Regions from separate parts of the Burkholderia sp. Tr-20390 genome, predicted to be linked through region 2. Evidence: predicted binding sites of a transcription regulator. Region 2 holds the regulator's gene; each other region holds the start of a gene.
What was found. Region 2 encodes FNR, which switches genes on or off when oxygen is low (the NO sensors DNR and NnrR bind a similar motif). Its sites were predicted from a motif close to TTGATNNNNATCAA; they were not measured.
Positions count from the first base shown of each region.

Region 1: clpB (ATP-dependent chaperone ClpB) is a predicted target of FNR. The motif match lies at 3,659-3,672, and genes of this name have one in related genera.
Region 3: adhP (alcohol dehydrogenase AdhP) is a predicted target of FNR. The motif match lies at 3,857-3,870, and genes of this name have one in related genera.
Region 4: G3N98_RS27815 (TraR/DksA family transcriptional regulator) is a predicted target of FNR. The motif match lies at 5,410-5,423, and genes of this name have one in related genera.

Region 1 is NZ_JAAGPC010000066.1:15,850-23,560, forward strand. Features, by position in the region: gene glp (gephyrin-like molybdotransferase Glp) at 184-1,431, shown strand; gene moaD (molybdopterin converting factor subunit 1) at 1,451-1,708, shown strand; gene G3N98_RS19375 (molybdenum cofactor biosynthesis protein MoaE) at 1,719-2,195, shown strand; gene G3N98_RS19380 (group III truncated hemoglobin) at 2,263-2,823, opposite strand; gene G3N98_RS19385 (Rrf2 family transcriptional regulator) at 3,072-3,587, shown strand; gene clpB (ATP-dependent chaperone ClpB) at 3,745-6,342, shown strand; gene G3N98_RS19395 (YidB family protein) at 6,446-6,883, opposite strand; gene G3N98_RS19400 (helix-hairpin-helix domain-containing protein) at 6,972-7,568, opposite strand.
Region 2 is NZ_JAAGPC010000016.1:53,714-61,424, forward strand. Features, by position in the region: gene G3N98_RS07485 (DUF4123 domain-containing protein) at 1-750, shown strand, start outside; gene G3N98_RS07490 (DUF3304 domain-containing protein) at 835-1,521, shown strand; gene G3N98_RS07495 (DUF2235 domain-containing protein) at 1,558-3,300, shown strand; gene G3N98_RS07500 (LysE/ArgO family amino acid transporter) at 3,382-4,002, opposite strand; gene G3N98_RS07505 (LysR family transcriptional regulator ArgP) at 4,113-5,006, shown strand; gene fnr (fumarate/nitrate reduction transcriptional regulator Fnr) at 5,058-5,804, opposite strand; gene G3N98_RS07515 (universal stress protein) at 5,908-6,375, opposite strand; gene G3N98_RS07520 (DUF3005 domain-containing protein) at 6,963-7,373, opposite strand; gene G3N98_RS07525 (hypothetical protein) at 7,652-7,711, shown strand, end outside.
Region 3 is NZ_JAAGPC010000061.1:5,829-13,539, forward strand. Features, by position in the region: gene G3N98_RS18345 (alpha/beta hydrolase) at 1-381, shown strand, start outside; gene G3N98_RS18350 (MarR family transcriptional regulator) at 378-809, shown strand; gene G3N98_RS18355 (sialidase family protein) at 1,255-2,700, shown strand; gene adhP (alcohol dehydrogenase AdhP) at 2,770-3,798, opposite strand; gene G3N98_RS18365 (TonB-dependent receptor) at 4,378-6,456, shown strand; gene G3N98_RS18370 (methyl-accepting chemotaxis protein) at 6,921-7,711, shown strand, end outside.
Region 4 is NZ_JAAGPC010000129.1:12,666-20,376, reverse strand. Features, by position in the region: gene G3N98_RS27840 (Crp/Fnr family transcriptional regulator) at 49-831, opposite strand; gene G3N98_RS27835 (hypothetical protein) at 788-1,282, shown strand; gene G3N98_RS27830 (Crp/Fnr family transcriptional regulator) at 1,752-2,534, shown strand; gene G3N98_RS27825 (undecaprenyl-phosphate glucose phosphotransferase) at 2,567-3,952, shown strand; gene G3N98_RS27820 (glycosyltransferase family 1 protein) at 4,238-5,278, shown strand; gene G3N98_RS27815 (TraR/DksA family transcriptional regulator) at 5,591-5,983, shown strand; gene polX (DNA polymerase/3'-5' exonuclease PolX) at 6,137-7,711, shown strand, end outside.

The sequences.
Region 1 (7,711 bases), on a different contig from region 2:
CGGATCGGGGTTCCGGCCGTTTCGTTTGACGGTGCCGCGCGGCTATCGACGCGCTACACCGAAACAAGTGTCAGACCGGCGTGCTCGCGCGAATCACAGTTTCCGCATGTCGGCCATATCGCGCGCCCGCGCGACGGCGTCGCTACAATGACGTATTGAATCCAACGATCCCCGATTCCATCGATGTCGAACCCGAATCCCGCGGCGCCGCGCGCGCCGATGCTGTCGACCGCCGAGGCACTCGCCGCGCTGCTCGATGCCGCGAAGCCGTTGCCCGGCGCCGAAACCGTCGCCACGCTCGACGCGCTCGGCCGCGTGCTGACGGCCGACGTGAGCTCGCCGCTCGACGTGCCGCCGATGCATACGAGCGCGATGGACGGCTATGCGGTGCGCGTCGCCGACCTGCTGCATGGCGAGCGGCGCTTGCCGGTGTCGCAGCGCATTCCGGCCGGTCATCCGGCCGCGCCGCTTGCTGCCGGCACGGCCGCGCGGATCTTCACCGGCGCGACGGTGCCGCCCGGCGCCGACGCCGTCGTGATGCAGGAACAGACGTCGGCCGACGGCGATGCAGTCGAGATCCTGCACACGCCGAAGGCCGGTGAATGGATCACCGCGCAGGGCGCGGATATCCGGCAGGGCTCGGTGATCCTGCCCGCCGGCACGCGGCTCACGCCGCAGGCGCTCGGCCTGGCCGCGTCGGTCGGCTGCGCGCAATTGCCGGTTGCGCGGCGGATTCGCGTCGCGGTGTTCTTCACCGGCGACGAACTGACGATGCCGGGCGAGCCGCTGAAGCCCGGCGCGATCTACAATTCGAACCGCTTCACGCTGCGCGGGCTGCTGGAGCGGCTCGGCTGCCACGTGACCGACTACGGGATCGTGCCCGATTCGCTCGCCGCGACGCGCGACACGCTGCGCGAGGCTGCACGCGATCACGACGTGATCCTGACGAGCGGCGGCGTGTCGGTTGGCGACGAGGATCACGTGAAGCCGGCCGTCGAGGCCGAAGGGCGGCTCGCGCTGTGGCAGATCGCGATGAAGCCCGGCAAGCCGCTTGCGTACGGCGCGGTGCGCCGCGGCGACGATCGCCCTGACGCGCACTTCATCGGACTGCCCGGCAACCCGGTATCGAGCTTCGTCACGTTCCTGCTGTTCGTGCGGCCGTTCCTGCTGCGCCTGTCCGGCGTGCGCGATGTCGCGCCGCGCGCGCTGTCGCTGCGTGCCGACTTTTCGCAAAACAAGGGCGACCGGCGCAACGAATTCCTGCGTGCGCGCGTCAACGCGGCCGGCGGCCTCGACCTGTTCCCGAACCAGAGCTCGGCGGTGCTGACGTCGACGGTGTGGGGCGATGGCCTGATCGACAATCCGCCGCAGCACGCGATCAGCGCCGGCGAGACCGTGCGTTTCATTCCGTTTTCCGAACTGCTGTCGTAACGCGACGGCTTCCCGAACCATGAAGATTCAACTGAAATTTTTTGCAAGCGTGCGCGAGGCACTGGGTGTCGCCGACGAGCAGGCCGACGTGCCGGACAGCGTCACGACCGTGGGCGACGTGCGCGCGTGGCTGCGCGTGCGCGGCGGTGCGTGGGCCGAGACACTCTCGGAAGGGCGCGCACTGCGCATGGCGTGCAATCACGAAATGACCGATCCCGACACGCGGCTCACCGAAGGCTGCGAAGTCGCGTTCTTTCCGCCGGTGACGGGCGGGTGAGGCGCCGGCGATGGCAACGGTACGAATCCAGACCGACGACTTCGACCTGAACGCCGAGGTCGCGGCGTTGCGTGCGCGCAACCCGAAGATCGGCGCGGTCGCGTGCTTCGTCGGCACGGTGCGCGACCTGAACGAAGGCGATTCGGTGGCCGCGATGGAGCTCGAGCACTATCCGGGGATGACCGAGAAGGCGCTCGAGAAGATTGCCGCCGAGGCCGGCCGGCGCTGGCCGGGCATCGACGTCGCGATCGTGCATCGTGTCGGCCGGCTCCTGCCGCTCGACCAGATCGTAATGGTCGCAACGGTGGCGTCGCACCGCGGCGATGCGTTCGCGTCGTGCGAGTTCGTGATGGACTACCTGAAGACCGAAGCGCCGTTCTGGAAGAAGGAAACGACGCCGGATGGCGAGCGCTGGGTCGATGCGCGCAGCACCGACGATGCCGCGCTCGCGCGCTGGGGCATCGAATCGGGGAACACACGGCGCTGAGCGTGGCGCCAGGGTAATGCGGCGCTATGCCGCATGCGCGCCAAGCGTCGCGCGTGACGGCTGCCCGTTACGCGTCCGGATCGCCGCTGCGCCCGATGATCTTCATCGGAAACGGCTCACCGCGGGCACGCGACGGCAACGCGTGCGGATCGTCGCCTGCATCGCGACGGCGCGGCGCGATCGCGTCGAGCAGCGCCTGCTGCTCGGGCGGAATCGGGTAGTCCCAGCCGAACCGGCTCAACTGGAGGCTCTGCGCGATCCGCAGCGCCGGCTCCATGAAGCGGATCGCCGCGGGCGGCGCGTAGCGCGCCTCGACGGTCTTCAGGAACAGCGACAGCCAGCGGCTGAAATGGGCCGGCTCGATCCCGTCGAGCGGCTGGTGCGCCTGCTGCACGTTGCCGCGATAGCCCTTGGTGCCGAGCACGAGGCTCGACCAGAACGTGACCATCTTCGGCAGGTGGTCGTCCCAGCGGCCGGCCAGCTTCGCGTCGAACACGGGCCCGAGCAGCGGATCGGCGCGCACGCGGTCGTAGAACGCGTAGACGAGATCGCGGATGTTCGCTTCGGTCGGCTCGGTGTCGCGTGGGCGGGCCGGTGCGGTTTCGGGCGAGGCGGGCAGGACGGTCATGGCAAAAGGGCCGGCAGAAATAGGCAACGACAGGGGCGGCGCGGGCATCGAGTAGGACACCGGCCGAATTTTGACGCAAAATAGCGTCCAACACCCCTGAAAAACGTGTAAGTGTCACGCATCTTATTGCGCGCGCGCCATCCCGGCAACCCGGGGCCGCGGAGCAGGGCCGTCAGCCGGCCTCGTGCGCATCCCGGTCGGCCCGGCTCACGTCATCGGGGCACGATCGATTTTTTCCGTATTCGCCCATGAGACTCACCGACTACACCGACTATTCGCTGCGCGTGATGCTGTACCTTGCCGTGCGCGGCGAGGGGCTCGCTACGATCCAGGAGATCTCGGACGCCTACGGCATCTCGAAGAACCATCTGATGAAAGTCGTGCAGCAGCTCGGCGAGCTGGGGTGGGTCGACACCGTCCGCGGTCGCAATGGCGGGCTGCGGCTGTTCCCGGAATCGTTGCAACTGACCGTCGGCGAGGTCGTGCGTGCGACCGAGAGCGATTTCGCGCTGGTCGGCTGCTTTTCGGCCGAGGGCGAATCGCGCGGCTGCGTGATCGAGCCGCATTGCCGGCTGAAGGGCGTGCTGGCGGCCGCGCGCGATGCATTTTTCGCCGAACTCGACCGTCACACGCTCGGCGAACTGATCGAGCCCGCTTCGCCGCTCGCCGCGTTGCTCGGCATCCACCCGGTCGTGCGCCTGCGCGCCGAGCCTTTGCCGGAAGACGCACCAGCGTCCGTCGAGCCGCCGTCGACGGCCGGCTGATACGCGCTCGCCGCGCGTCTCGATCCGGCCGTGGCCCGTGCCGGGGCCGCTTCAAGGATATCCATCGATTTTTGCGCTGAATCAACCCGAATTTCGCTTGAAAGCCGCATAACCATCCTCATCTTGGTGGTAATCGAAAATTGGAGGTCTCGACTAAATGAGAATCGACAAGCTCACCACCAAGTTCCAGGAAGCACTCGCGGACGCGCAAAGCCTCGCGGCAGGCCGCGACAATCAATACATCGAACCCGTTCACGTTCTCGCGGCGCTGGTCGCGCAGCAGGACGGTTCCGCCCGCTCGCTGATGTCGCGCGCGGGCGTTCACATTCAGGCGCTGCAAGGCGCGCTGAACGAGGCCATCTCGCGCCTGCCGCAAGTGACGGGCACGGGCGGCGACATCCAGATCGGCCGTGAACTGGCCGGGCTGCTGAACCAGGCCGACAAGGAAGCGCAGAAGCTCAACGACACGTTCATCGCGAGCGAGATGTTCCTGCTCGCCGTGTCCGACGACAAGGGCGATGCCGGCAAGCTCGCCCGCCAGCACGGCCTCACGCGCAAGGCGCTCGAAGCCGCGATCGCCGCGGTGCGCGGCGGCTCGCAGGTGCACAGCCAGGACGCGGAAAGCCAGCGCGAGGCGCTGAAGAAATACACGGTCGACCTGACCGAGCGCGCCCGTGCGGGCAAGCTCGATCCGGTGATCGGCCGCGACGACGAAATCCGCCGTTCGATCCAGATCCTGCAGCGCCGCACCAAGAACAACCCGGTGCTGATCGGCGAGCCGGGCGTCGGCAAGACGGCGATCGTCGAAGGGCTCGCGCAGCGGATCGTCAACGGCGAAGTGCCCGAGACGCTGAAGGGCAAGCGCGTGCTGTCGCTCGACATGGCCGCACTGCTCGCCGGCGCGAAATATCGCGGCGAATTCGAGGAGCGCCTGAAGGCGGTGCTCAACGACATCGCGAAGGACGAAGGCCAGACAATCGTCTTCATCGACGAAATCCACACGATGGTCGGCGCGGGCAAGGCCGAAGGCGCGATGGATGCGGGCAACATGCTGAAGCCGGCGCTGTCGCGCGGCGAGCTGCACTGCATCGGCGCGACCACGCTCGACGAATACCGCAAGTACATCGAGAAGGATGCCGCGCTCGAGCGCCGCTTCCAGAAGGTGCTCGTCGACGAGCCGAGCGTCGAGGCGACGATCGCGATCCTGCGCGGGCTGCAGGAGAAGTACGAACTGCACCACGGTGTGGACATCACCGACCCGGCGATCGTCGCCGCGGCCGAGCTGTCGCACCGCTACATCACCGACCGTTTCCTGCCGGACAAGGCCATCGACCTGATCGACGAAGCGGCTTCGAAGATCAAGATGGAAATCGATTCGAAGCCCGAAGAGATGGACAAGCTCGACCGCCGCCTGATCCAGCTGAAGATCGAACGCGAAGCCGTGAAGAAGGAGCAGGACGAAGCGTCGCAGAAGCGCCTGCAGCTGATCGAGGAAGAGATCGAGCGTCTCGGCCGCGAATATGCGGACCTCGAGGAAATCTGGACCGCCGAGAAGGCCGCGGTGCAGGGCAGCGCGCAGCTGAAGGAAGAGATCGAGAAGGTGCGGGCGGACATCGCGCGGCTGCAGCGTGACGGCAAGCTGGAGAAGGTTGCCGAGCTGCAGTACGGCAAGCTGCCGCAGCTCGAGGCGCAGCTGAAGCAGGTCACGCAGGCCGAAGAGCAGGAGCAGCACAACCCGACGCGGCCGCGCCTGTTGCGCACGCAGGTTGGCGCCGAGGAAATCGCGGAAGTCGTGTCGCGTTCGACCGGGATTCCGGTGTCGCGGATGATGCAGGGCGAACGCGAGAAGCTGCTGCACATCGAGGAAAAGCTGCACGAGCGCGTGGTCGGCCAGGACGAGGCGATCAGCGCGGTGGCCGACGCGATCCGTCGTTCGCGCGCCGGTCTCGCCGATCCGAACCGTCCGTACGGCTCGTTCCTGTTCCTCGGCCCGACCGGTGTCGGCAAGACCGAGCTGTGCAAGGCGCTGGCATCGTTCCTGTTCGACTCGGAAGAGCACCTGATCCGCATCGACATGAGCGAGTTCATGGAGAAGCACAGCGTCGCGCGGTTGATCGGCGCGCCGCCGGGCTATGTCGGCTACGAGGAAGGCGGCTACCTGACGGAAGCCGTGCGCCGCAAGCCGTACAGCGTGATCCTGCTCGACGAGATCGAGAAGGCGCATCCGGACGTGTTCAACGTGCTGCTGCAGGTGCTCGACGACGGCCGCATGACGGACGGGCAGGGACGCACGGTCGACTTCAAGAACACGGTGATCGTGATGACGTCGAACCTCGGCTCGCAGGTCATCCAGGCGATGACGGGTGCGCCGCAGGAAGAGATCAAGGACGCCGTGTGGCTCGAGGTGAAGCAGCATTTCCGCCCCGAGTTCCTGAACCGGATCGACGACGTCGTCGTGTTCCATGCGCTCGACCGCAGCAACATCGAGTCGATCGCGAAGATCCAGCTCGCACGCCTGCACGACCGGCTCGCGAAGCTCGACATGGCGCTCGACGTGTCGCCGGCGGCGCTCGAACAGATCGCGAAGGTCGGCTACGACCCGGTGTTCGGTGCGCGGCCGCTGAAGCGCGCGATCCAGCAGGAGATCGAGAACCCGGTCGCGAAGCTCATCCTCGCGGGCCGCTTCGGTCCGAAGGACGTGATCCCGGTCGACGTCAACGACGGCCAGTTCGTGTTCGACCGCGTCGTTCACTGATCGCAGGCCTTCGGCCGCCGCCCGGTTCGCGCCGGGCGCGCATAAACAAACACCCCGCCTCGGCGGGGTGTTTGTTTATGGCGCGTCGCAACGACGCAGCGCGTCAGCCCTGCTTGTTGCCGCCGAACATGCCGGCGATCTGCGACAGCGAGCCGAGCACATTCGACGGGTCGACCTGTGCCTGGCCATCGGCCGGCACTGCACCGTCCGGCGTCGCATGGTTGACGACGTGCGGCAGCACCTGCGCGAGGACGGTCGAGGCCATCGACGGATCGACACCGAACTTGCTCGCGAGCGCACCGATCGCGTCCGAGCCGAGCACGTTCTGCAGTGTGTCCGGCGAGATCGGCTGGTTCTGGCCGGTGCCGACCCACGAGCCGATGATGTCGCCGGCGCCGCCGGCCTTGAACTTCTCGATCAGGCCATTCAGGCCGCCCGGCTGGTTGTTGATGAATTCGAGCGCGGTCGTGATCAGCGCGCTTTGCGAGTTGCCGCCGGCCTGGCCGCCGAGCAGACCGCCAACGATGTCGAGGAGACCCATGGTTCTTCACCTTTACCGATAAGGGCGCCACGCCGTGGGCGCCCGTTGAACGAATGCCGCGCGCACGCCGTCGCGCGCGCGGCGCACATCAGGCGCCCGACGCCGCGGCGGCGGAGGCTGCCTTGTCCTTCTTGCTTTTCTTCTTCGAACCCTTCGTCGCTTTTGCCGACGACGCTGCGGCCGGTGCGCTCGCACCCGCATCGGCGGATGCCGCCGCTGCTGCGGCTGCTTTTTCCTTCTTCGTCATGCGCTTGGCCTTGGCCGGCTTCGCCGTATCCGGCGCGCTTGCCGCCGGTGCCGGCGCGGTGGCCGTCGTGCCGGCCGTCGCGGTCGTGGACGGCGACGCCGTGCCTGCCGACGTCGTAGCCGATGTCGTCGCGGCCGGCTTCGACAGCTTCACGCCCTTCGGCGGCGTCGATGCGCCACCGATCGTCAGGCCGTTTTCCTCGAGATGCCCGACCGACTTCGTGCCGAGGCCCTTGACGCGATTAGCGAGATCGTCCGCGTCCTTGAACGGGCCGTTCTTGGTGCGTTCGTCGATGATCGCCTTCGACTTCACGGGCCCGAGACCCTTCACGGACTCGAGCGCGGCCTGGTCAGCCGTGTTGACTTCGACGGCCGCGGCAAGGCCTGCGGCGAGCGACAGCGACAGCGCGACGAACAGCATCAGCAGCTTTTTCAGCATGGCAAAGGCTCCCTGGTTCTGACGGATGAATGGCTGTTGCAACGGACGGCGGCGTGACGCCCGGCCGGGCGTCGCCGTTAAGCATAGGACAAATGCGTGCCCTTTTTAAGACAGGCTGACCGAATCTTGCTGAAGGCTTGCGG
Region 2 (7,711 bases):
GCATCGCTGCTCGACAATGCCGACGACGAAGCGAGGATCGTCGGGCCGCTGCTGTTCGAATGGCAGCCCGCCGATGACAGGGCCGATGCGGTGGGCGAGACCGATCCGCGTCACATTCCGTGGCAGGCGGCGAGCGTGCTGGTTTCGCCACTGACGCTCGCGCAACTGGCTGCGCATCTCGCACCGATGGTGGATGTTCAGCTCGAGCAGATGGAGAGCGCGATGCTGATGCGCTTCTTCGATCCGCGCGTGCTCCCGTTCTGGCTCGAGATTCTGCCCGCGGCGCATCGCGCGCATCTGGCGCAAGGCGTGCGGCACTGGATTCATCTGGATACCGAACTGCAGATCCGGACGGCGGAAATCGCCGCTCCTGCCAACGTCAGGCAGGCTGCCGAGTTTCCGCTGCAGTTGTCCCAGGCACGGGAGGACGACTTGCTGGCTGCCTGTTATCCGTACACGATGATCGAGCGGCTGCGCGCCGAGAAGCCCGCGCTGCTGGCGGCGTTGCCGGCTGCGCAGCACTACGGTTTCGTGCGCGATCAGCTTGCGCGGTGCCGGGCGCATGGCGCGGAAAGCGCGGTGTCGCTGCTGATCTACTGCGAACTGGCGCTACGGTACGGCCCGCGCTTTGACGAGCATCCGGCGATGGCTGCCGTGTTCGACGCGGTGGCGCAAGGACAGGATTTTCCGCGGGCGCTGGGGCTTGTTCCGGCCGAGGGCTGGCAGCAGATGCGGGAAGCGGCGGGTTAGCGGCGCAGGCGCGGTGCGTTGCTTTTATCGGGTTGGTTGGATGGACGTAATCGGCCCCGGAATGAAATCGATTGGGAAAGAAGGATGTTCAACATGAACCGCTGCTGGATCACCGTGCTGTCCGTGATGGTTTTTTCCACGGCCGCATGCAGCAAGACCACGGGCGATGCCGAAAAGGAAAGCCTGGCACCCGGCGACGCGAACAAGTGGAATGACCCGAACTACGACGTCATTACGGCGGGGTCGTTCAACTATACGGACTACGATATTTACGGCGTCTACCTCCTGCCGCCCGACAAGAACAGCCTCGACGATGCGGCAAGCGCAGATGGGGCGAGTGCCACGCCGCGGAACGCGACACGCTGGACAGGCGGCGGCGGGCAAAGACCGAGCCTCGCATGGGATCTTCGCTGGACAACCCCCCGCAAGTTCAAGGTGTGGTGGGAGCGGGTAGTCGACAAGCGCGCACTGGAAGCGTCGTCTCCGGATTACGACGAATATACGCATCGCGAAACCCGACCCGGGATGGCATGGTGTGAAGGCGAGATCACGATCACGCGTCCTCCCGTCAAGGGCAAAAGCGGCGGTATCGTGTTGCACTTCTTCCCCGATGGCCATGTGGAAGGCGACATGAATTTCCAGGTCGATGGCCCGGATCCGAAGGTGTCGCTTTCAATGCGCGACGAGCAGCGCAAGCTGGCCGGCCGTGCCTGCCTGAAGGAAATTTCCAATCCGTTCTATGGGCGCAAGAAGCCGACCCAATGGAATTGATGTCGGACGCATTGCCGGAACAGGAGCGAAACCGCCATGAGCAATCCCCCCATCATCAGACGCATCTCGGATCTCACGCCGGCCGAGGATGCTATCCGAAGTGCCCAGCGCGAGATTCTCGATCCGCTGCTGATCGAGCAATGCAAGGAGTGCCCGAAACCCGTGTGGTTCACGGCCTTCTTCGACGGAACGGGCAACAACTTCGACCTGGACGGCCGTGGATTGAAGGACGTCAGACTGACCAAATACAGCAATATCGCGAAGCTCTGGCAGTTTGCGCACGCCAAAGACAACGCGTTTCCCCGGACTGTCGCGCGTTATGTCGAAGGTGTCGGCACGCCGTGCAGCAAAGTGGGGGATAGCGGAAAAGGTCTCGACAATGCGCTCGGTATGGCTGCCGCGAGAAAAGGCGAGTTGCGCATCCGATGGATGCTCGACGAGCTCGACAAGCACGTGACCAACCACATGCCGGCGGTGAGTCAGATCAACCTGGCGGTATTCGGCTTCTCTCGCGGCGCGACGGAAGCACGCGCCTTCGTTCGCATGCTGACCGAACAACTCGCCGAGAATATCGGCGGGCGGCTCTGGTGGAACAAGAAGAACATGAAGGGGAATCGCCCCGAATTGGTTGTCTACTTCCTTGGAATTCTTGATACGGTGTCGTCGACGGGCTTTGGCGGCAGCCGCCTCGAGAGTGCGGCACCCATCCTCGTCATGCCTTTGCTCGGACCGTTCGGACCGTACGCCGGCGGTTACCTGGCCTACATCGACAAGGGAGGTCACGCTGAGTGGGCGAACGATATCCGCATACCAGGCTATGTCCGACAGTGCGTTCACTACGTGGCTTCGCAGGAGGTCCGGGAAAAATTCCCCAGTGACTCGGTGCGGGAAGATCAGAAGATTCCGGCGAACTGCTGCGAAGTGTACTACCCGGGCATGCACTCGGACGTAGGCGGCGGTTACGAGCGCAATTACCAGGAAGGTCGAACCAACGAGCTGGCCAACGTCGCGCTGAACAATCTCTATATCGAGGCCTGGAAAGCCGGCGTCCCGTTCCGGTCACCGCAGGAGGTGATGGCGGACGCCGGGCAGCTGTTCGACATTTCCAAGGACCTTGAGGCTGCTTGGAATGTCTATATGGGCCAGGGAGGTGTCAAAAGCGCGGGCGTGGCACCGAACAGCGACAGGCTCGAGGCGCAGATCATCTGGCACATGAACCGCTATTACCAGTGGCGGGCCAGCAGAAGCCGACGGTTGAAGGACGGACGTCTGAAACCGCCGGGTGGCGTGGACGATCATATGGCCATTACCGATCGCGAGTGGGATTACGATACGGATTGCCTGCGTCATGCGAACGGTGGATATCTGACCGTATCTGTTTCGGAGCAGGAAAAAGCCATCGATGCGGCTGTTCGGGTCACGGGCAACTGGCTGGGGGGGATCGATCCGGCAGCGCGCGCGATCTTCGACAAGTTCTTCGATCACTACGTGCACGACTCGATTGCCGGTTTCAAGAAGCAGATGGAAGACGGATACGTTGGCCCTGCCGAGATGAGCCGCTGGACGGTCAACCGACAGTACTTCATGGGTAAGCGTGGCAACAGGTTTCTGTACTGGCGCTACGCCGGCGACAAGGCCGAGCATGCCGCTGCGCAATTGGCCAGGACCGATCCGGCCAAGCAGCAGGAGCCGACGGCGGCCAACGAGCCTCAGCTGGCCAGCAACCAGCCCGCGACGGCCGGTGGCAATACGCTGCCCGATGCGACGTCGACCGCCTGACGCCGCACGCGACACCGCTCGCAACAGCGAGCGGACAACCCGACGTCGCGGCGGATCGGATCTGCCGCGACCCTTCCCTCCTTACCGCAACTGCACCGCCGCGAGAAACAGCACCATGCTGCCGATTGCGCCATCCAGCACGCGCCACGCCATGGCCTTGCGGAACCACGGCGCCAGCAGCCGCGCACCGTAGCCGAGCCCGAGGAACCACACGACGCTGACCGCCATCGCGCCGATCGCGAACGCGAGCCGCGCGCCTTCCGGCTCGCGTGCGCCGGCCGTGCCGATCAGCAGGAACGTGTCGAGATACACGTGCGGGTTGAGCCACGTGAACGCGAGCGTCATCAGCACGATCGCGAGGCCGCTCTGCGGCGGCGGCGCGACCGCGTCGCCGCGCACGTCGAGCGTTTCGTGGCCGGGCTTGAACGCGCGGCGCAGCGCATTGATGCCGAACCACGCGAGATACGCGAGGCCGACGTACAGCACCGCGTGGACGAAGGTCGGATAGCGTTCGACGAGCGCCGACGCGCCGCCGACGCCCGCGCCGATCAGGATCATGTCGGACAGCGCGCACAGCAGCACGATCTTGCCGACGTGCGAGCGCATGATGCCCTGCCGCAGCACGAATGCGTTCTGCGCGCCGATGGTGACGATAAGTGAGCCGCAGAGCGCGGCGCCGTGGGAAAAAGCGAGCCAGTTCATGATGGGTGACAGCTGTGGAAGCAGTAGACGAATGAATCGGGTAGCGCTAGTCTGCGGTCAGCCTGAAAATAAGAGAAGCTAAATCACCTAATGCTGATTAAGGAAATCTAATGCTCGACTACGCGTTGCTCGATGCCCTCGCGGCCGTGATCCGGCACGGCTCGTTCGAGCGGGCGGCCAAGGAGCTGAACGTCACGGCGTCGGCCGTGTCGCAGCGCGTGAAACTGCTGGAGGAGCGGGTCGGCAGCGTGCTCGTCAAGCGCGGGCAGCCATGCGTCGCGACGACGTCGGGTGCGCTGCTGTGCCGGCATACCGAGCGCGTGCAACTGCTCGAGGCCGAGCTGGGCGGCCGGATGCCCGCATTGCCGGGCCAGATCGCGAGCACGTGGCCGACGTTGCGCGTGGCCGTCAACGACGACAGCGTCGCGACGTGGTTCATTGACGCGGTCGGGCCGTTCTGCACGGAGCGCGAAACGTTGCTCGACCTCGTGATCGACGACCAGGATTACACCGCGTCGCGCATTCGCGACGGCAGCGTGCAGGGCGCGGTGACCGCGCAGGCGGAGCCGATCCAGGGGTGCCGGTCGGAGCGGCTCGGGCGCATCCGCTACCGTGCGGTGTGCTCGCCGGCGTTTTACGAGCGCTACTTCGACGCGGGCATCACGCGCGATGCGCTGCGCCGCGCGCCGTGCGTGATGTTCAATCCGAAGGACGGGCTGCAGGCGCGTTTCATCCGGCGCGTGACGCGCGCGGATCTCGATCCGCCGCAGCACTGGATACCGCACGTCGCGGGCTACCTGCGTGCGTGCGAAACGGGATTGGGATGGGGGATGTGTCCGGACCGGATGGTCGACCGCCAACTGGCGGCGGGTGAACTGGTCGACATGTCGCGCGGGCGAACGATCGACATCGACCTTTACTGGCAGAGCTGGCGTTTGTCGATCGGCTGGCTCGACGATTTCAGCGCGGCGCTGAAGGCGCGCGCCGCGCTGTTTCTCGATTGACCGATCGCGTGACGCAGGCGGCGCGAGAGGTGCGCGCCGTGCGGCATCACATCAGACGTGATGCAAACCGTCGAAATCGACGATCTGGACGTGGCGGCCCTGCATTTCGATCAGGCCGCGCTTCTGGAATTTCGACAGCGTGCGACTGACCGTTTCGAGCGTCATGCCGAGGTAGCTGCCGATGTCTTCGCGCGTCATCCGCAGGTTGAATTCCGACGGCGAGTACCCGCGCTTCAGGTAGCGCGACGAGACGTCGAGCAGGAAAGCGGCGACGCGTTCTTCGGCATTCAGCGAACCGAGCAGCATCGTTTGCGACGTTTCGCGCACGATCTGTTCGCTCATCAGCTTGTGCATGCGCAACTGCATCGAACCGGCTTCCGAGCACAGCGTCTTGAGCGCGCTGTACGGAATCACGCAGACCGAGCTGTCTTCCAGCGCGACCGCGGTGCGCGGATGCGTGTCGTCGCAGATGCCGTCGAGGCCGAGCGCTTCGCCGGCGAGATGCAGGCCGGTGACCTGCTCGCGGCCGTCGTGGCGCGTCGCGACGGTTTTCAACGAGCCCGAGCGCACGGCGTACAGGTTGTCGAATGCGTCGCCTTCGCGGAACAGCGCTTCGCCGCGCTTGACGGGGCGCGCCGCGCAGATGACTGACTCGAGGCGACTGAGCGCTTCGGGCGCCAGGCCCTGCGGCATGCACAGGTGCCGCATGGCGCACGACGAGCAGTGCGCGGCCTGGCGAGGAGCCCAGCTACCAGCATGGGGCGTGGCGGCGGGACGTGTGGCGACGGGCGTCAGCATGATCGTTTACTCCGGCGTTGAATCGACGGAATCATTGTCCCACCGCAACTTGCCGCTGTCGGGTGACAAAACGTCGCGACTGCCCGCGCATGCCGAACGCTGCTCACGCAACTGTTTCGTCGACGTTGGCGGCCGCCGGAATCAGCAGCACGGGCAGCGTCGCGTGGCGCACGCACTGCTCGGCGATGCTGCCGAGCACGAGACGGCGGAACCCGCGGCGGCCGTGCGTGCCGAGTACGATGAGATCGGCATCGAACGCTTTCGCGCCCTCGAGGATCAGCGACGACACGTCGTTGAGCGACGTCGCTTCGCCCAGCTTCGTCTCGCCCTTTACGCCCGCTGCCTGCATCAGCGCGGTGAAATCCTTCGCGAGTGCGTTGCCCTGCGCGACGAGCTGATCGCGCAGCACGGACGGATCGTAGCCGGGCACGTTGTAGTAGATCGCGGCGTTCTCGACGACGTAGAACGGTTGCAGCTCGGCGCCGTGCGATTTCGCGAGCGCCAGCGCGGCATCGAACGCATGGCGGGACGTGTCGCTGCCGTCGACGGCAACCAGAATACGCTTGTACATAGTGTCTCCGAGTGGCGGGTTGAAACGAAGTCGGCCGGATGGCCGATCGGGCTGGGCAATGCGCAATGCTGCGAGGCAGAGTAAACCAACGGCAGGGACTTTGCAGTGAGGTGCCGGTCGTGCCGCGCGGCGGCGCCGCTTCCGTTTCCGCGGCGCACGGCCAGGCACCTACGTATGCTGTGACACGCGACACGTGTCGTGCGACGTGGTGGCACGTGTTGTCTGCATGGTCGGCGGGAAGACATGCGCGCGCGTCGGTGTCACGTGTGGCGCACGCACACGCCTTGCCGCGCACGCCGATCGCATCGACACGGCACGACGATCACGCGGATGCATCGCCCGCATCGCCATTCAATCGCAACTGCGCCGTTTCGACATGACCTCGATCAACGCATGTGCGTCGGTGCAATTCACGGTGTGCATGACGCCGCCCGCGCTGCTGCGCGGAATCATTCGTTCGAGCATCGTGCATCGCGCGATGTCCGGTGCACGATCGGCGCACGGCAGTGGCGTACGCCGATCCCAGCCGTCGGCTAGTTGGCCGATACCGGTTCGCAAACGAACGATCGATTCAAACGCCGCGCCGGCTATCTCGGCACGGGCGTCAGCTCGAAGACGCGCTCCGGCCGACGCTGGTGGCCGGGCCAGTACGTGCTGCCGTACATCCGGTGGACGGGGCCGAACAGCGCGTCGCTCAGGGGCGGCGGCGCGTCGAAGCCCTTCTCGATCACCATGTAGCCGGCACGCAGCGCGAACGCCGGATGATTGCCGCCGGGGCGGCTGTCGAAACCGGCGAAGCCGTCGCCGGCTTCCGGCATCGCATTGACCAGCGACGCGTTGCTGCGCGTGATTTCGTCGGGCGAGATCGGCCCGCCGCCGGCAAGGCGCGCCGCCTCGCGGTTCTTGCCGTCGGTGTCGACCGTGCTGTCGTGCGTGTCGTCGTTGTCGAGCTCGATGCTGCGCGGACGCGAGCGATTGGTTTGACCGGATGATTCCATCGCGGCTCTCCTCGCGGCGAAGCGTTCCGGATCGAAGCAAATCCCGTTCCGGGCGTGACGGGAAAAGGCGCGCGGGCGATCGCCGCGGTCGCGCGACGCGCACTGATTTGTCATGATTTATTTCAGCTAGAAGACCCGTTTTCTACAGAGTATGATTCTTTTCCTGCGAAGCGGCGACAGGGGATTCAGTCGCGCCGCCTCTGCCCGCGCCGGGGGGCCGCAGCACCCTTAAAGACGGGTAGTGAACAACAAAGCAAGGGACTAGAGGTGGCGGATTCATGCAAGCGACTACTGCCTTCACGCACCGCGGTTATCTGTTGAACTGCGCGCCCGCGCGC
Region 3 (7,711 bases), on a different contig from region 2:
ATGCCGGCCGGCGTGTTCCGCGAATGGAGCCGCTGGACCACGCTGCCGCACTATTTCTTCGACGATCCGACACTCGGCGCGGCCGAGCGTTACGCGAAACAGCAGTTGCCGATCCTCGCGCTCGGCTTCGACGACGACCCGTGGGCGAACCCGCCGGCGATCGGGCTGCTGGTAAGCTATCTGACCCGCGCGACGGTCGAACGCCGCCAGATCGATCCGTACGCGGCGGGCAGCGGCCCGGTCGGGCACATGGGCTTCTTCCGCAGCCGCCCCGGCACCGTGCTGTGGCCCGACGTGGCCGACTGGCTCGCGCAGGAGCTCGATCCGCCGCGAACCGCGGGCCGCCCCTCCCTTTCCATTGCAGCCGGGAACCCAGCTTGAGCGAAGACCGACGACTGTTTTTCATGTTGAACATCGGCCAGCGGCGCGTGCAGCGCTGGATCGACCGCAAGGCGGAGACCGAGACGCGCGCGAGCGCCGCGCAGGCGGGCGCCTTGTTCTGTCTCGCGAAACAGGATGGTGCGCTGATCGGTGAAGTCGGCGCCGCGCTGCAACTCGCGCCGTCCGCGATGACAGGGCTCGCCGATCGGATGGCGAAAGCCGGCCTCATTACGCGTCACGCCGATTCGGATGACGGCCGCGCGACGCGCCTGTACCTGACCGACGCAGGCCACGCCGCGCTCAAGCATGCGCGCGTGCTGCTCCGCGAACTCAACGGCAAGCTGTGCGACGGGTTTTCCGACGACGAACTCGATGTCGTCGCGCGCTGGCTGCATGCGTTGCAGGAGCGGTTTCCGGCGGAGCGCTGAGCGGCACCTTCCGGCATCTTCACCGGCACTCACCGGCCCCATCGAAAGCGATTCCGATTCGCATTTTCATGCCGCCTCGACGGCATTTTTTGCGCGCCCGCCGCCCTCTTCCGGCAACGCTTTCCGGCTACGCACTGTTACAAAAAACTGCCTGCCGGGTGGCAATCGAATCGCCTACATTGCAATCCACCTCGACACATTCGTCGCCTGCCCGGGCAAGTCTTCCCGTCCGGTCGACATCGCAGACACGCCCGACAATCAATGAAAATGAAAAGGAGTCTTAACCGAAGTGCTGGCGGCATCCAGCGCACGCGGATTGCGATGGCCGAAGCGGCATCCTGAACGACACGTATCGGCCTGATGCGCGGCATCCGACGCCGCGCGCCGGATCGCGCTGCCGTGTCGTGCCGCACCAACGCACCCGCACGTCAACGAGGAGCAGTCCATGCGACGCATGATCGTGTCCCACTCGCTTGTCACCCGCCTGTCCGCCGCGATGGCGATGGCCGCCGCTGCCGCGGCGCACGCCGATCCCGTCGTCGTGTCCGGCCCGAGCCCGTTCGCCGCCTGCACCATCGGCGGCCCCGGCACCAACTACGTGAACGCCGAAGTCGAGCCGTGGCTATCGGTCAACCCTGCCAACCCGATGAACATGATCGGCGTGTGGCAGCAGGACCGCTGGTCGAACGGCGGCGCCCACGGGCTCGTCGCCGGCTACACGTTCGACGGCGGCGCGACCTGGGCACGCACGCCGCAGCCGTTCAGCGCATGCGCGCCGGGCGGGCTCAAGTACGAGCGCGCGTCCGATCCGTGGGTCTCGTTCGGGCCGGACGGCACCGCGTACTCGGTGTCGATTTCGTTCAACCAGTCGAACAACAGCAATGCGGTTGCCGCGTCGGTTTCGTCCGACGGCGGGCAGACGTGGAGCAGCCCGGCCGTGCTGATCGCGAACGACGAGCCGACGACGCAGTTCTTCAACGACAAGGAATCGGTCACCGCGAACCCGGTGAAGGCCGGCACGGCGTATGCGGTATGGGACCGCCTCGAGCTGCCGAACGGCAACCCGTACGCGAACCTGCACACGAAGGCATTCCGCGGCCCGACGCTGTTCTCGAAGACGACCGACGGCGGCAAGACGTGGAGCGCCCCGAAAGTGATCGTCAACGTGCCTTCACGCCAGCAGACGATCGGCAACCAGATCGTGGTCGATCCGAGGAACGGCACGCTCTACGATTTCTTCGACCTGATCCAGCCACCGTTCAGCAAGGCGGCCGGCAAGGTCGCGTTCATCAAGTCGACCGACGACGGCGCAACGTGGACGAAACCGCAGGTGATCGCCGGCCTGCAGACGGTCGGCGTCACGGATCCGGTGACCGGCGAACCGGTGCGCACCGGCGACATCATTCCGGAACCCGCGATCGATCCCGCGTCGGGGCAGCTGTACGTCGTGTGGCAGGACAGCCGCTTCAACGGCGGCACGTACGACGAGATTGCGGTATCGACGTCGAAGGACGGCGGCGCGACCTGGAGCGCACCCCAACAGTTGAACACGCCGACCGGGCGCCCCGCGTTCAATCCGTCGGTGCGCGTCGACAACACGGGGGCCGTGATGGTCACGTACTACGACTTCCGCGACCTGCAGGCCGGCAACACCACGACGCTGCCGACCGGCTTCTGGCGCAAGATCTCGCATGACGGCGGCACCACGTTCACCGACGAGCGGCGCGTCGGCGGCCCGTTCGACATGAAGCTCGCACCCAATGCCGAAGGGTTCTTCATCGGCGACTACCAGGGGCTCGACGTGCTTCCGTCGTCGTCGTTCCATCCGTTCTTCGTCCAGACCAACGCGGGCAACCTGACGAACCGCACCGACGTGTTCTTCGCACCATGACGCTGGCATGACCGCCACGCAGCCGCACGACGCGATGCGTCGCGCGGCGGCGTGGGCGTATTTACGGCATCAATGCATGTCGGTCAGCACGATGCGCCCGTCGACCTTGCCTTCGCGCAGCTTCGCGAACACGTCGTTGATGTTGCCGAGCCGGTCGCGATGGATATGCGCGCGCACCAGGCCATCGGCCGCGAAGTCGAGCGATTCCTGCAGGTCGCGCCGCGTGCCGACGATCGACCCGCGCACGGTGATGCCGTTCAGCACGGTCGAGAAGATCGGCAACGGGAAATCGCCGGGCGGCAAGCCGTTGAGCGCCACCGTGCCGCCGCGCCGCACCATCCCGAGCGCCTGCGCGAACGCGCTGCGCGACACGGCCGTGACGAGCACGCCGTGCGCACCGCCGATCTCCTTCTGGATCACCTTGGCCGGATCGTCGATCGACGCGTCGATCGTCAGTTCCGCGCCGAGCTGCCGCGCCAGCGCGAGCTTGTCGGGTGAAATGTCGATGGCCGCGACGTGCAGGCCCATCGCACGCGCATACTGCACGGCCACGTGCCCGAGGCCGCCGATGCCGGAGATCGCGAGCCACTGGCCCGGGCGCGTCTCGGTGACGCGAATGCCCTTGTAGACGGTGACACCCGCGCACAGGATCGGCGCGATCTCGTCGAACGCAACCTGCGCGGGCAAATGGCCGACGTAGTCGGGATCGGCCAGCACGTATTCCGCGTAGCTGCCGTTCACCGAATAGCCGGTGTTCTGCTGGCCGTGGCACAGCGTTTCCCAGCCCGTGTGGCAGTACTCGCAATGGCCGCAGGCCGTGTAGAGCCACGGCACGCCCACGCGATCCCCCTCGCGCACGTGCGTGACGCCCGCACCGACCGCCGCGACGATGCCCACGCCTTCATGCCCCGGAATGAACGGCAACGTCGGCTTGACCGGCCAGTCACCATCGGCTGCGTGCAGGTCGGTATGGCACACGCCCGATGCCTTGATGTTGACGAGGATCTGGCCGGGCCCCGGCGTCGGCACGGGCACTTCCTCGATGCGCAGCGGTTCGCCGAATGCGTGCACGACGGCCGCTTTCATGGTTTGGGTCATGGGTCGCTCCTGCCTGGTCAATGAGCGATCCAGTATCCGGTTTCGGAATCGAACGACGTTGATACGCATCAACACGCGGGGCAATGCACGGCGATGGCCACCGCTACAAGACGTCGCACCGTCGCGCGACGCGGAATCGCGCTGGCTCCCGACTCAGGAGCGAGGTCCGCTCCCGCTGCATCGATCAGCGCAGGGCTGCTTCGGGCGGACCGCTTCGACGGACACCGAACGCGGGCAACACGCACCTGGCCGGCGTATCGGCAACGCGTCGGCGCGCGCATCGCATCGTCCGGTTCAGGCGAGCGTTCCGAACACCGCGCAGACGATTTCCGCTCCCGCCGCCATTTCCCCCGTCCGACAGAAACCCGACAGGATCCCGCCATCCGGCTTGGATTTTGAGATGATATAACATATCATTTCGCGTGCTCGTTCGCCTGACGCCGTTCTACTGTGGGCGGCCGAGCCTCGCCGAGCCATGTTCCAACGGGTCACTGCGCGTCGCTGACGCAACAATATATCGTATCCAGCCGTGACCTGCATCGCTCGTTATCCGATCCGATTCCAACCGATTCACCGACCATGCGCGACCTCCCTCGTCTACCGCTTCGCCCGCTCTCGTCCCTTTCGCTGATGCTGTTCGCCGCCGTCGCGCACGCGCAGACCGAGCCGCCCGCCGGGTCCGGCACGCCGCCGACCACCACGCTCGCCCCGATCTTCGTGACCGCGAACCCGCTCGGCGACAACGAACTGATCGCACCGACCGCCCAGCTTTCCGGCGATGCGCTGACGCGCCGCCAGGCCGATTCGCTCGGCGAAACGCTGAACGGGCTGCCCGGCGTGTCGACCACCACCTACGGGCCGATGGTCGGCCGCCCGATCATCCGCGGGATGGATGGCGACCGGATCCGGCTGCTGCAGAACGGCGTCGCGGCGTACGACGCGTCGTCGCTGTCGTACGACCATGCGGTGCCGCAGGACCCGCTGTCGATCGAACGCGTCGAGATCGTGCGCGGCCCGGCCGCGCTGCTGTACGGCGGCAATGCGGTGGGCGGCGTCGTCAACACGATCGACAACCGGATTCCGCGCGAAGCGATCCAGGGCGTGACGGGCGCGCTCGACGCGCGCTACGGCGGCGCGAACTCGGTGCGCGCGGGCGCCGCGCAGGTCGAAGGCGGCAACGGCCGCTTCGCGTTCCACGTCGATGCGTTCGACCGCGAGACGAGCAAGCTGCGGATTCCCGGCTACGCGCGCAGCAGCGCACAACGCGCGATCGACGGCCCCGACGCGCCGCAGCCGTACGGCAACGTACCGAACAGCGACGGCCGCGTGCACGGCGGCGCGGTGGGCGCGTCGTACACGTGGGCGGACGGCTTCGCGGGCCTGTCCTACAGCGGCTACGAATCGAACTACGGCTCCGTCGCGGAAAGCGACGTGCGGCTGCGGATGCGCCAGGAGCGCCTCGCGCTCGCGTCCGAGGTGCGCAACCTGAGCGGGCCGTTCACGAAGCTGAAATTCGACTTCGCGTACACCGACTACCGTCACAAGGAAGTCGACAACGGCGAAACCGCGACCACCTTCCGCAATCGCGGCTACGAGGCGCGCATCGAGGCAACGCATCGCAAGATCGGCCCGTTCGAAGGTGCGATCGGCGTGCAGTTCGGCCAGAACACGTTCTCCGCGCTCGGCGACGAATTGCTCGTGCCGTCCACGCGCACCAACAGCGTCGCGCTGTTCGGCCTCGAGGAATGGCAGGTCGTCCCGGCGCTGAAGCTGAGCCTCGGCGGCCGCTTCGAACACGTGAAGGTCGATCCCGATCCGGCCGGCGTCGAGAAATTCGCGGGGGCGCAGCCGCGCGAATTCAACGCGGGCAGCCTGTCGGCCGGCGCCCTGTTCTCGCTGACGCCCGTGTGGTCGGTGGCGGCCAACGTCGCATACACCGAACGCGCGCCGACCTTCTATGAGCTGTATTCGAACGGCCCGCACGATGCGACCGGCCAGTTCCTGATCGGCAACCCGAACGCGTCGAAGGAAAAGGCCGTGTCGACCGACCTGTCGCTGCGCTATGCGAGCGGGCCGAACCGTGGCAGCGTCGGCGTGTTCTACAACCGCTTCTCGAACTACCTGACCGAGTACAACACGGGCCGCGTGGTGAACGGCGACGACGAGCCCGTCGCGCCCGGCGCCGACGGCGCGCTCAACGAAGCGATCTACCGCGGCGTGCGCGCCGAGTTCTACGGCATCGAGCTGGACGGCAAGTGGCGCGCGTTCGCGCGGCGCGGCCATACGGTCGACCTGGAGCTGACCGCCGACTACACGCATGCGCGCAACGTCGACACGGGCCAGCCGCTGCCGCGCATCGCGCCGCTGCGCGCGACGCTCGCGGCCGACTACGGTTACGGCCCGTTCGGCGCGCGTGCGCAAGTCACGCACGCGTGGTCGCAGCATCGCGTGCCCGACAACGATTTCTCGACGGACGGCTACACGTCGCTCGGCGTGATGCTCACCTACAAGTTCCGTGTCGGCCCGACGCACTGGCTCGCGTACCTGCGCGGCGACAACCTGACGAACCAGGAAATCCGCTATTCGACCTCGGTCGTGCGCGGCTTCGCGCCGCAAGGCGGCCGCAGCGTGATGGCCGGGTTGCGCACCACGTTCTGACCCTCTCATGGTCCGCGGCGCCCGCCGCGGGCCTCTCTCCGGCGCCCCTGCGGCGCGAGTTTCCGTTGATCCGCAATGACCGCCAGTCGCGCGGCATTCGCCGACGACGCGCACCAGTTCCCTCCCCAATTAAGTCGAAACCCAATTCCGATATTCATCCATAAATCGAAACAAATTCATCAGACAATTATTAGCAAAACCATAGTTTTTGTTTCACCCATGAAAACCGGTTTCGAATTCCACGTATAAACCTTTTAATTACGGGCACTCCGCCGATTTTTGATCAAAATCAGAAGCGCCCATCTGGCAACGATTCCAGCGCTAAAAAAACTAATATAAGGGTTTTCGAAGGGTAAAGAATCATCCCGAATACCCGTTAATGCCGGCACGAGCCCGTATCTGGTCGAACAATAAATTCAATTCGTCAACCACACGCACAGAGGCACACTGTGAAAATCGCCAGAATGAGCATCAAAACAAAACTCCTTGGCGGCTTCGGCCTGCTCGCCGCGGTCGTCGTGATCGTGTCGGGCATGGCACTCAAGGCGCTATCCGATACGAACGCCGAATTTTCCCGCTACATGAACGGCATCAATGCGCGGGCGACCGTTTCCGCGCAAATCCGCACCGCGGTCGACCGGCGCGCGATCGCCGCGCGCAACCTCGTGCTCGTGACCAAACCGTCCGACGTCGAGCTCGAACTGGCCGAGGTGAACCAGGCGCACAAGGACGTGCAGGATCACCTCGCGAAGCTCAAGGACCTGATGGCGAACGCGACGGACACCTCCGATCGCGCGCGCGAACTGGTGGCCGACATCGTGCGCATCGAAGGCAGCTACGGGCCCGTCGCCCTGCGCATCGTCGGGCTCGCGCAGGCCGGCAAGAAAGACGAGGCGACCGCCGACATCGACGGCAACTGCCGGCCACTGCTCGCGCAACTGGTGCGCGCAACCGATGCATACGCAACCTATACGCATGAACGCGAGCTCGCGATCGCGCAGCAATTCGCGGATCGCTATGCGATGGAACGCAACCTGCTGGCCGGCATCTGCCTGATCGCGGTCGCGGTCGCGGCATGCGGCGGCCTGTGGCTGACGCGCAAGATCACGGTGCCGATCGGCTCGGCCGTTGACGTCGCGCGCACGGTCGCGAACGGCGATCTCGGCAGCCGCATCAACGTGAGCGGCAACGACGAGACGCGCGACCTGCTCGACGCGCTGCGAACGATGAACGAGCGGCTGATCGGCATCGTCGG
Region 4 (7,711 bases), on a different contig from region 2:
ACCGGACCGCACGCGGCGTGCACGCGCGGTCCCGATGCGGCGTGCCGATCAGCCGCGCGATGCGGCCGGCACGCCCGAATCGGCCGACAGGATGCGCTTCATCTCGTCGCGCACGATCGCGCGGCAGCCGCACGACATTTTTTCGAGGCCGGCGAGGTCGGCGAGCTCGATCGAGCTCCGGTACTGCCGGATCAGGCCCAGCTTCTGGATTTCGCCGGCAGCATCGGTGACCGTTTCGCGCCGCACGCCGAGCATCTGCGCGAGCATGCTGTGCGTCACCTGGATCTCGATGCTGCGGGTCCGGTCGTACGCGAGCAGGAACCATCTGCATAACTGATGTTTGAGCACGTGATGACGGCTGCAGAACGTGATCTGCGAGACCTGCGCCATCAGCAGCCGCACGCAGACGAACACGAGATGGCGGATCACCGGTGAGGCGTCGAACGCGGCGGCGAACACGCGCCGGTCGAGCCGGTAGACGAAACCGTCGCGGCAGGCCACGGCGCGGCAGGGCATCCGGCCGCTGCCGCCGATCACGTCGTCGCACACCACGCTCTCGCTGCCGATCTCAGCGACTTCCAGCGTCATGCCGCCGGACGACACGTACTGCAGCGAAATCGCGGTCGTGACGGGCAGGTAGACCGCGGCGAGCATTTCGCCGGGCTCGCAGAGCACTTGCCCGGATTTCAGGTGGACGAGTTGAAGGTGAGGGGCCAGCGTCGCAAGCTCGTCGCGGTCGATGGCTGCGAGAAAGCGGTTGGCGTCGAAGCTGTGGGAAAGCTCGATCATGCCGTTCGCGTACACGACGGCGTCAGGGGCCTGGAGAGTCACGGCGCATCCTCGTAGGGTGGCGGTCACGCGTCGTCGCGGCGATATCCCGGGAATGGGAATTCGCACGATCGTGCGGACTTGTGTTCGTCAAAAATGGAGTGACGATACTGGCAAAAAGGCTAGCACGCCATTGAATTCGATCAATTGCATATTGCGTCATTTCACAAAGTTTGACGATTTTGGCGGGTGCAAACGTTATCCGGGTTTAATGATTCATTTCCGTGGAATTAATCATCCGGAAATTGAATGTGACTTGGCGCATTCATTCCGTGTCGGCCGCGAATCAATCGGGTTGGAGGCGCGCATCGCACGGGGAAAGTGCGTGGTGAGTATTGAACATTGTTTGACAAATAAATGGCGCCAGCAAGAATGTCTTTGTAAATCAATGGATTGCATCCGAACTGTGCGTTGGGTGACAGAGCCGGAAATTAGTGCGTCGATTCAAATTTGAGACAGTTTCAAACAACCGTGTGAGGCGCGGCGCCGTACCGGAGTCCTGTCCGGCACATCATGGAAACAATTGAAAATCGACTGTAAGTATATGACCGACAAGCCGTGCGGCACCGGCGCGGCTGCCTCGGTTCGATGCAGGTGAATTGATCAGTCAAATCGCACGCAGTGTCCGCCACCGGGAAGAGTGTCCGGAAATGAGACGCTTTTTTTGTTTTTAGGCCGGTTATTCGGTCGATCTAAATCAGGCGTGATTCATATATTAAGGATGGGCATGGTTTGGCACGTAAATCGCTTATTCGGGCTGGCGTGTCGAAACGGGACGGCCGACTCGATCCGGCGGCGATAAGCCGATGGTCGGTCGGAATCAGGGTTGTGGGCCGCAACCACGATGAGTCCGGGCACGCATCGCGATAACGAGTTCCGTGCACGCGGCTGCAGGCGGCGCGGACGATAAAAGGGATACAGACATGCTTCATCTTCACTCGAGCTACTCGGCGAACGCCATCCTCGATGCCCTCCCCGAGGACAGCATCCGCACCATCGCACCGCATCTCGAACTGGTCAGGATCAAGGCCGGGATGCTCGACCGCGTCGGCGAACCGATGCGCCACGTGCATTTCCCGACGACGTCGATGATGTCGGTGCAGCACTTGATGGAGGACGGTGCGATGGTCGAGGTGGCGCAGGTCGGCCGCGAAGGCGTGGTCGGGCTGGCGACGATGGTCGGCGGCGCCGCGGCGTCGCTCCGGGTCGAGGTCCGTATCGGCGGGATGGCCTATCGCGTGCCGAGCTGCGTGATGCGCGCCGAATTCGAGCGCTCGCCGGAAACCTACCGGCTGCTGCTCAACTACTGCCAGGCCGCGATGGCGCAGATCTCGCGCAGCGCGCTGTGCAACCGGCATCACTCGGTCAGCGAGCAGCTCAGCCGCTGGCTGCTGCTTGCGCATGACCGCATCGACGGCGACGAACTGGCCGTCACGCAGCAGACGATCGCGAACATGCTCGGCGTGCGGCGCGAAGGCGTGACGGAAGCGGCGGGCAACCTGCAGGAAGCCGGGCTGATCCGGCAGCGCCGCGGCCGCATCACGGTGCTCGACCGCGACGGCCTCGAACATCACGCGTGTGAATGCTACAACCTGATTCGCGCGGACTATCGCAGGCTGCTCGGCACGCGCGGGACGGCGAGGCCGACACCGGTTCGGCACCGCATGCCGGACGCGCATCGCGGGTTCCCGGCACATGGTGCGTGACGATGCTATCGAAGTCCGGTGGGACGAATTCGATGCGGCGTTCTGTGATCGCAGTTACCGACGCCGTGCTCGTGCTGGCAGGCGCGCTTGCCGCGCAGGCGGCATCGGGCCTTGCGTGGCGCGCGCTGTCCGACGCGCAGCGCGGCGCGATCGCGCTGCTGTGCGTGCTGACCGTGGCCTTGCTGCCGCGCTACCTGCGCACCGTGCGCGGCAGCATGGCGCCGCAAGGCGGCACGCATGCACTGACGCAGACGGTGGTGGCGCTCGTCTGCGCGAGCGTGCTGACGGTGACTGCCGCGATGTGGATCATGAATCGCGGCGGCACGATCACGACGCACTGGATCGTGCGCACGGTGCTGGCCGGCGATGCCGCGTTGCTGCTCGGCCGTGCCGCGCTGCTGGCGCTCGCGCTGACGCGTGACGACCCGCGCGCGCGGCAGCGGCGCGTCGCGGTGGTGGGCGCAACGGCGTACGGGCGTGTCGCGGTCGAGCGGATGCAGCTGGCGCCACAGGGGCCTTTCGTGGCGGCGTGTGTATTCGACGACGACGCCCAGGCTGCCTCAGGCGGCATCGGCGGCGTGCCGGTGATCGACGACTGGAACGCGTTGCGCGACCTGATTCGAAGCGGCGAGATCGACGAGGTCTGGCTCACGCTGCCGATGTCGCACGAGTGGCGGATCCAGCGCATCGTCCGCGAGTTGCGCGACGAGTTCGTGGAGCTGCGGCTGTTGCCCGACGTGCGGCAGATGGCGGTGGTCGATCGCTCGGCGACCGACGTGCTCGGCATGCCGGCCATCAACCTCGCGACCACGCCACGCTCGGCGCCGGAGCTGTGGGCGAAGTTCGCGTTCGACCGGCTGTTCGCATTCGGCGTGCTGATTCCGTTGCTGCCGCTGCTGTCGGTGCTGGCGATCGCGGTCAAGCTGTCGTCGCCGGGGCCCGTGCTGTTCAGGCAGCGCCGCAAGGGTGTCGACGGCCGGGAGTTCGACATACTCAAGTTCCGGACCATGCGCGTGCATCGTGTCCAACCGGGCGTCGTGCGCCAGGCGTCGCGCAACGATTCGCGGATCACGCGCGTCGGCGCGTTCCTGCGGCGTACGTCGCTCGACGAACTGCCGCAGTTCTTCAACGTGCTGTTCGGGCAGATGTCGGTCGTCGGCCCACGCCCCCATGCGATCGAGCACGACGACCTCTACCGGCAACTGATCGACTGCTACATGTACCGCTACCGCGTACGGCCCGGCATCACCGGTTGGGCGCAGGTGAACGGCTATCGCGGCGAGACGCGCAAGGTCGAGGCGATGGAAGCGCGCGTGAAATTCGATCTGTTCTACATGCAGAACTGGAGCTTCTGGTTCGACATGAAGATCATCCTGTTGACGGTCGTGCGCGGCTTCATCGGACGCAACGCATTCTAAGGATCGCGAATCATCTGGGAAGCAGCGCGTTGTGCGATCGAACGTACCGACCGGCGCGCGGATGACGGACACACTGACGGCACAGCAGCATCCCGCGTAACGGGGTGTCCGGCGGCGCGAAGGCGCGCCGCAGCCATCGGAATGGTCACGATCATGTCAACGTCGATTCGAGAGCGAAGCGCACCGGTATTGCAGGAAGCGCGCGCGGAGCGGGGCACCGGCACGGCCGCGTATACCGCGCGGGCGTGCCGGCTCGCAATCAACGGGAAATTCACCGCGCAGCGCATGACGGGCGTTCAGCGCGTGGCATACGAGCTGACGGCCGAACTCGCGCGGATCGCGAGCGCCGACGAGGCACCGTCGCTCGTCGTGCCGTCCGATCACGATCCGGCGGCCATGCCGGCCGGTGCGCGATCGCAGACGTCCGGGCGCCGGCACGGCACGCTGTGGGAACAATGGACGCTGCCGCGCACGACGCGCGGCCGGACCTTGCTGAGCCTTTGCAACATTGGCCCGCTGGTCAAGCGCGATCAACTGCTGATGATTCATGACGCGGCGATTTTCGATCTGCCGGCCGGCTATTCGATGGCATTCCGCCTCTGGTACCGCTTCGCGTTCGCGATCATGAAGCGACGTGCGCGCCATATCGTGACGGTCTCGCATTTTTCGCGGGCGCGGCTGGCCGCTCGGCTTGGCGTGCCGCCTGCACGCCTGTCGGTCGTGCCGGGGGCGGTCGATCATATCGACCGCATCGATGCCGATCCCGGCGTGCTGTCCCGCCTGAATCTCGAGACGGACCGCTACGTGCTGTTCGTCGGGTCGCTCGCGCCCGGCAAGAATCTCGTGCGCGCACTGGCCGCGGTGGCGCTGATGCGCGAGTCGCACCCGACGTTGCGCTTCGTGATCGCGGGGGGCGCCAACGCGAAGGTCTTCGGCGCGCGGGCGGCGGGCCTGCGCGAAGACGATCCGTACGTCACATGGGCCGGTTACGTGACCGACGGCGAGCTGAAGGCGCTGTACGAGCACGCGGGCTGCTTCGTGTTTCCGTCGCTCTACGAAGGATTCGGGTTGCCGCCGCTCGAGGCGATGCGGTGCGGCTGCCCGGTCATCGTGTCGCACGAAGGGGCGCTTCCGGAAGTCTGCGGCGGTGCAGCGCTGTTTTGCGACGCATATTCACCGCCGGATATCGCCGCGGCGATCGCCCGCGTGATGGACGATCCCGAACTGCGGGCACGGCTGCGCACGCTGGGTCGCGAGCACGCACACCGGTACAGCTGGCAGCGCTCGGCGCGCACGTTGCTCGACATCGTCCGTGCCGATGCTTGACGTGCGATGACGCAACGTTGCGCGCTGGGTGGGCGATCCCGGCGGCGTCTGCGACAGGCGCATTCGACGCTGTCGCGATTTCGCGTCCGTCCCCAGTTCCGGCGCGCGTAGGGCGAGTGCTGCAGTGCACGCTGATTCCGGTCAACACACGCGTGTTCAATGGGTTTATCCTGCGTCGAATGCGTTCGGCACGTCATGCTGCCGCGCGCCCATCCGGACACGGTGGCAGGCGGTGACGCCGGCCCGCCGCGCACCGGCGCGACACCGCGCGCCGCCATGCTCCGCGCGGAACCCGGAACAGGAGAGACGGCCATGTCGCTCGACCCACAACAACGGCAGACGCTGAAACAGCGGCTGAACGAGAGCGAGCAGACGTTGCGTGCGGAGATCCGCGCGAGCGAAGACCAGCGCGCGTCGGAGTCTTACGCGGACCTCGCCGGCGCGGCGCCGGACGAGGGCGACGAGGCCAATGCGGATCTGTTCGTCGACGTCGATCATGCGTTGATCGGCATGAAACTGACCGAGCTGCGCGCGATCGGCCGCGCCCAGCAGCGGATGCGCGACGGCAGCTACGGCGAGTGCATCGACTGCGACGGCTCGGTCGGCTACGAGCGCCTGCTGGCGCGCCCGGCCGCCGAACGCTGCACGCATTGCCAGTCGATCTACGAGCGGCACTACGCCACGACGCCGCGCGCCTCCCTCTGACGCTGTCATCGTCGCCATCACGGCGCTGCACGCGCGGCGCGGCCGGCGTACGATGATGAACGGGCGCCCGGCGGCGTCAGCATGCGGCGCCGGGCGGGCAGACGCCGTCGCGCACGCGCGGCGCCATCCACGTGGAAGGGAGCCACGCCGATCATGCCGATCCACAATGCCGAGTGTGCGGCCGTGTTCGCCGAGATCGCCGACATGCTCGAGATCCAGGGCGCCAATCCGTTCCGGGTGCGTGCCTATCGCAACGCAGCACGGACGATTGCCGACTACGGGCGCGATATCCCGACGATGATCGCGAACGGCGACGATCTCGGGAAGATTCCGTCGATCGGGCCCGATCTCGCGTCGAAGCTGCGCGAGATTGCCGCGACCGGCACCTGCGAACTGCAGCAAACGCTGCGTCACGCGTTGCCGGGCGCGATCGTCGAGCTGCTCGACGTGCCGGGGCTCGGCGCGAAGCGTGTGAAGGCGCTCCATGACGCACTGCACGTCGACTCGCTCGAGCAGCTTCGCGCGGAAGCGAAGAGCGGGCACGTGCGCGAGTTGCCGGGCTTCGGCGCGAAAACCGAAGCGCATCTGCTCGAAGCGATCGACGACCGGCTGAAGCGTGAACCTCAACGCTTCCTGCTGCCGGATGCGGTGCACGCGCTGCAGCCGCTGCTCGAACGCCTGCGCGCGATCGCGGGCGTCGGCAACGCCGTGCCGGCCGGCAGCTTTCGCCGCCGCCGCGAGACGGTCGGCGATCTCGACATCCTCGTCACCGCACGTGATCCGGTGGCCGTCGCCGACGCGTTCGTCGGCCATGGCGAGGTCGCGCGCGTGCTCGCGCATGGCAAGACGAAGTCGAGCGTCGTGCTCGCCAGCGGGTTGCAGGTCGACCTGCGGGTCGTCGATGCCGATGCGTTCGGCGCGGCGCTCGTCTATTTCACCGGATCGAAAGCGCACAACATCGCGTTGCGCAGGATCGCGCAGGCCGGCGGGCTGAAGATCAACGAGTACGGCGTGTTTCGCGGCGACGAACGGATTGCCGGCGCGACCGAGGCGTCGGTCTATGCGGCGATCGGGTTGCACGACGTGCCGCCCGAGTTGCGCGAGGATCGCGGCGAGATCGACGCCGCGCGCGCGGGCACGCTGCCGGCACTGGTCGAGCGCAAGCACGTACGCGGCGACCTGCACGCGCATACCGACGCGTCGGCCGGCCGCGACAGCCTGCGTGCGATGGCCGATGCGGCACGCGCACGCGGGTTCGCGTACCTGGCCATCACCGACCGGGCGCCGCATGCCGGCGGCAGCCGCAGCGACTTCGACTGGCTTGCCCGGCAGCTCGACGAGATCGATCGTCTCAACGCGTCGTTCGACGATCTCGTGCTGCTCAAGGGCGTGGAGGCCGGCATTCGCGACGATGGCAGCCTCGACGTGCCCGATGCGATGCTCGGCCGGCTCGATCTCGTGGTCGGCGCGGTACGCGACGGCTTCGAGCTGTCGCGCGACGCACAGACCGCGCGCATGCTGCGCGCGATGGACCATCCGCATTTCACGATTCTCGCGCACCCGACGGGCCGCGTGCTCGGCGAGCGCGACGCATGCGAACTCGATGTGCCGCGCGTGATCGCGCACGCCGCGGCGCGCGGTTGCTTCGCCGAACTCGATGCGCAGCCGCGGCGGCTCGACCTGCCGGATGTCTGGTGCCGCGAGGCCGCGAAGGCCGGCGTGCCGGTG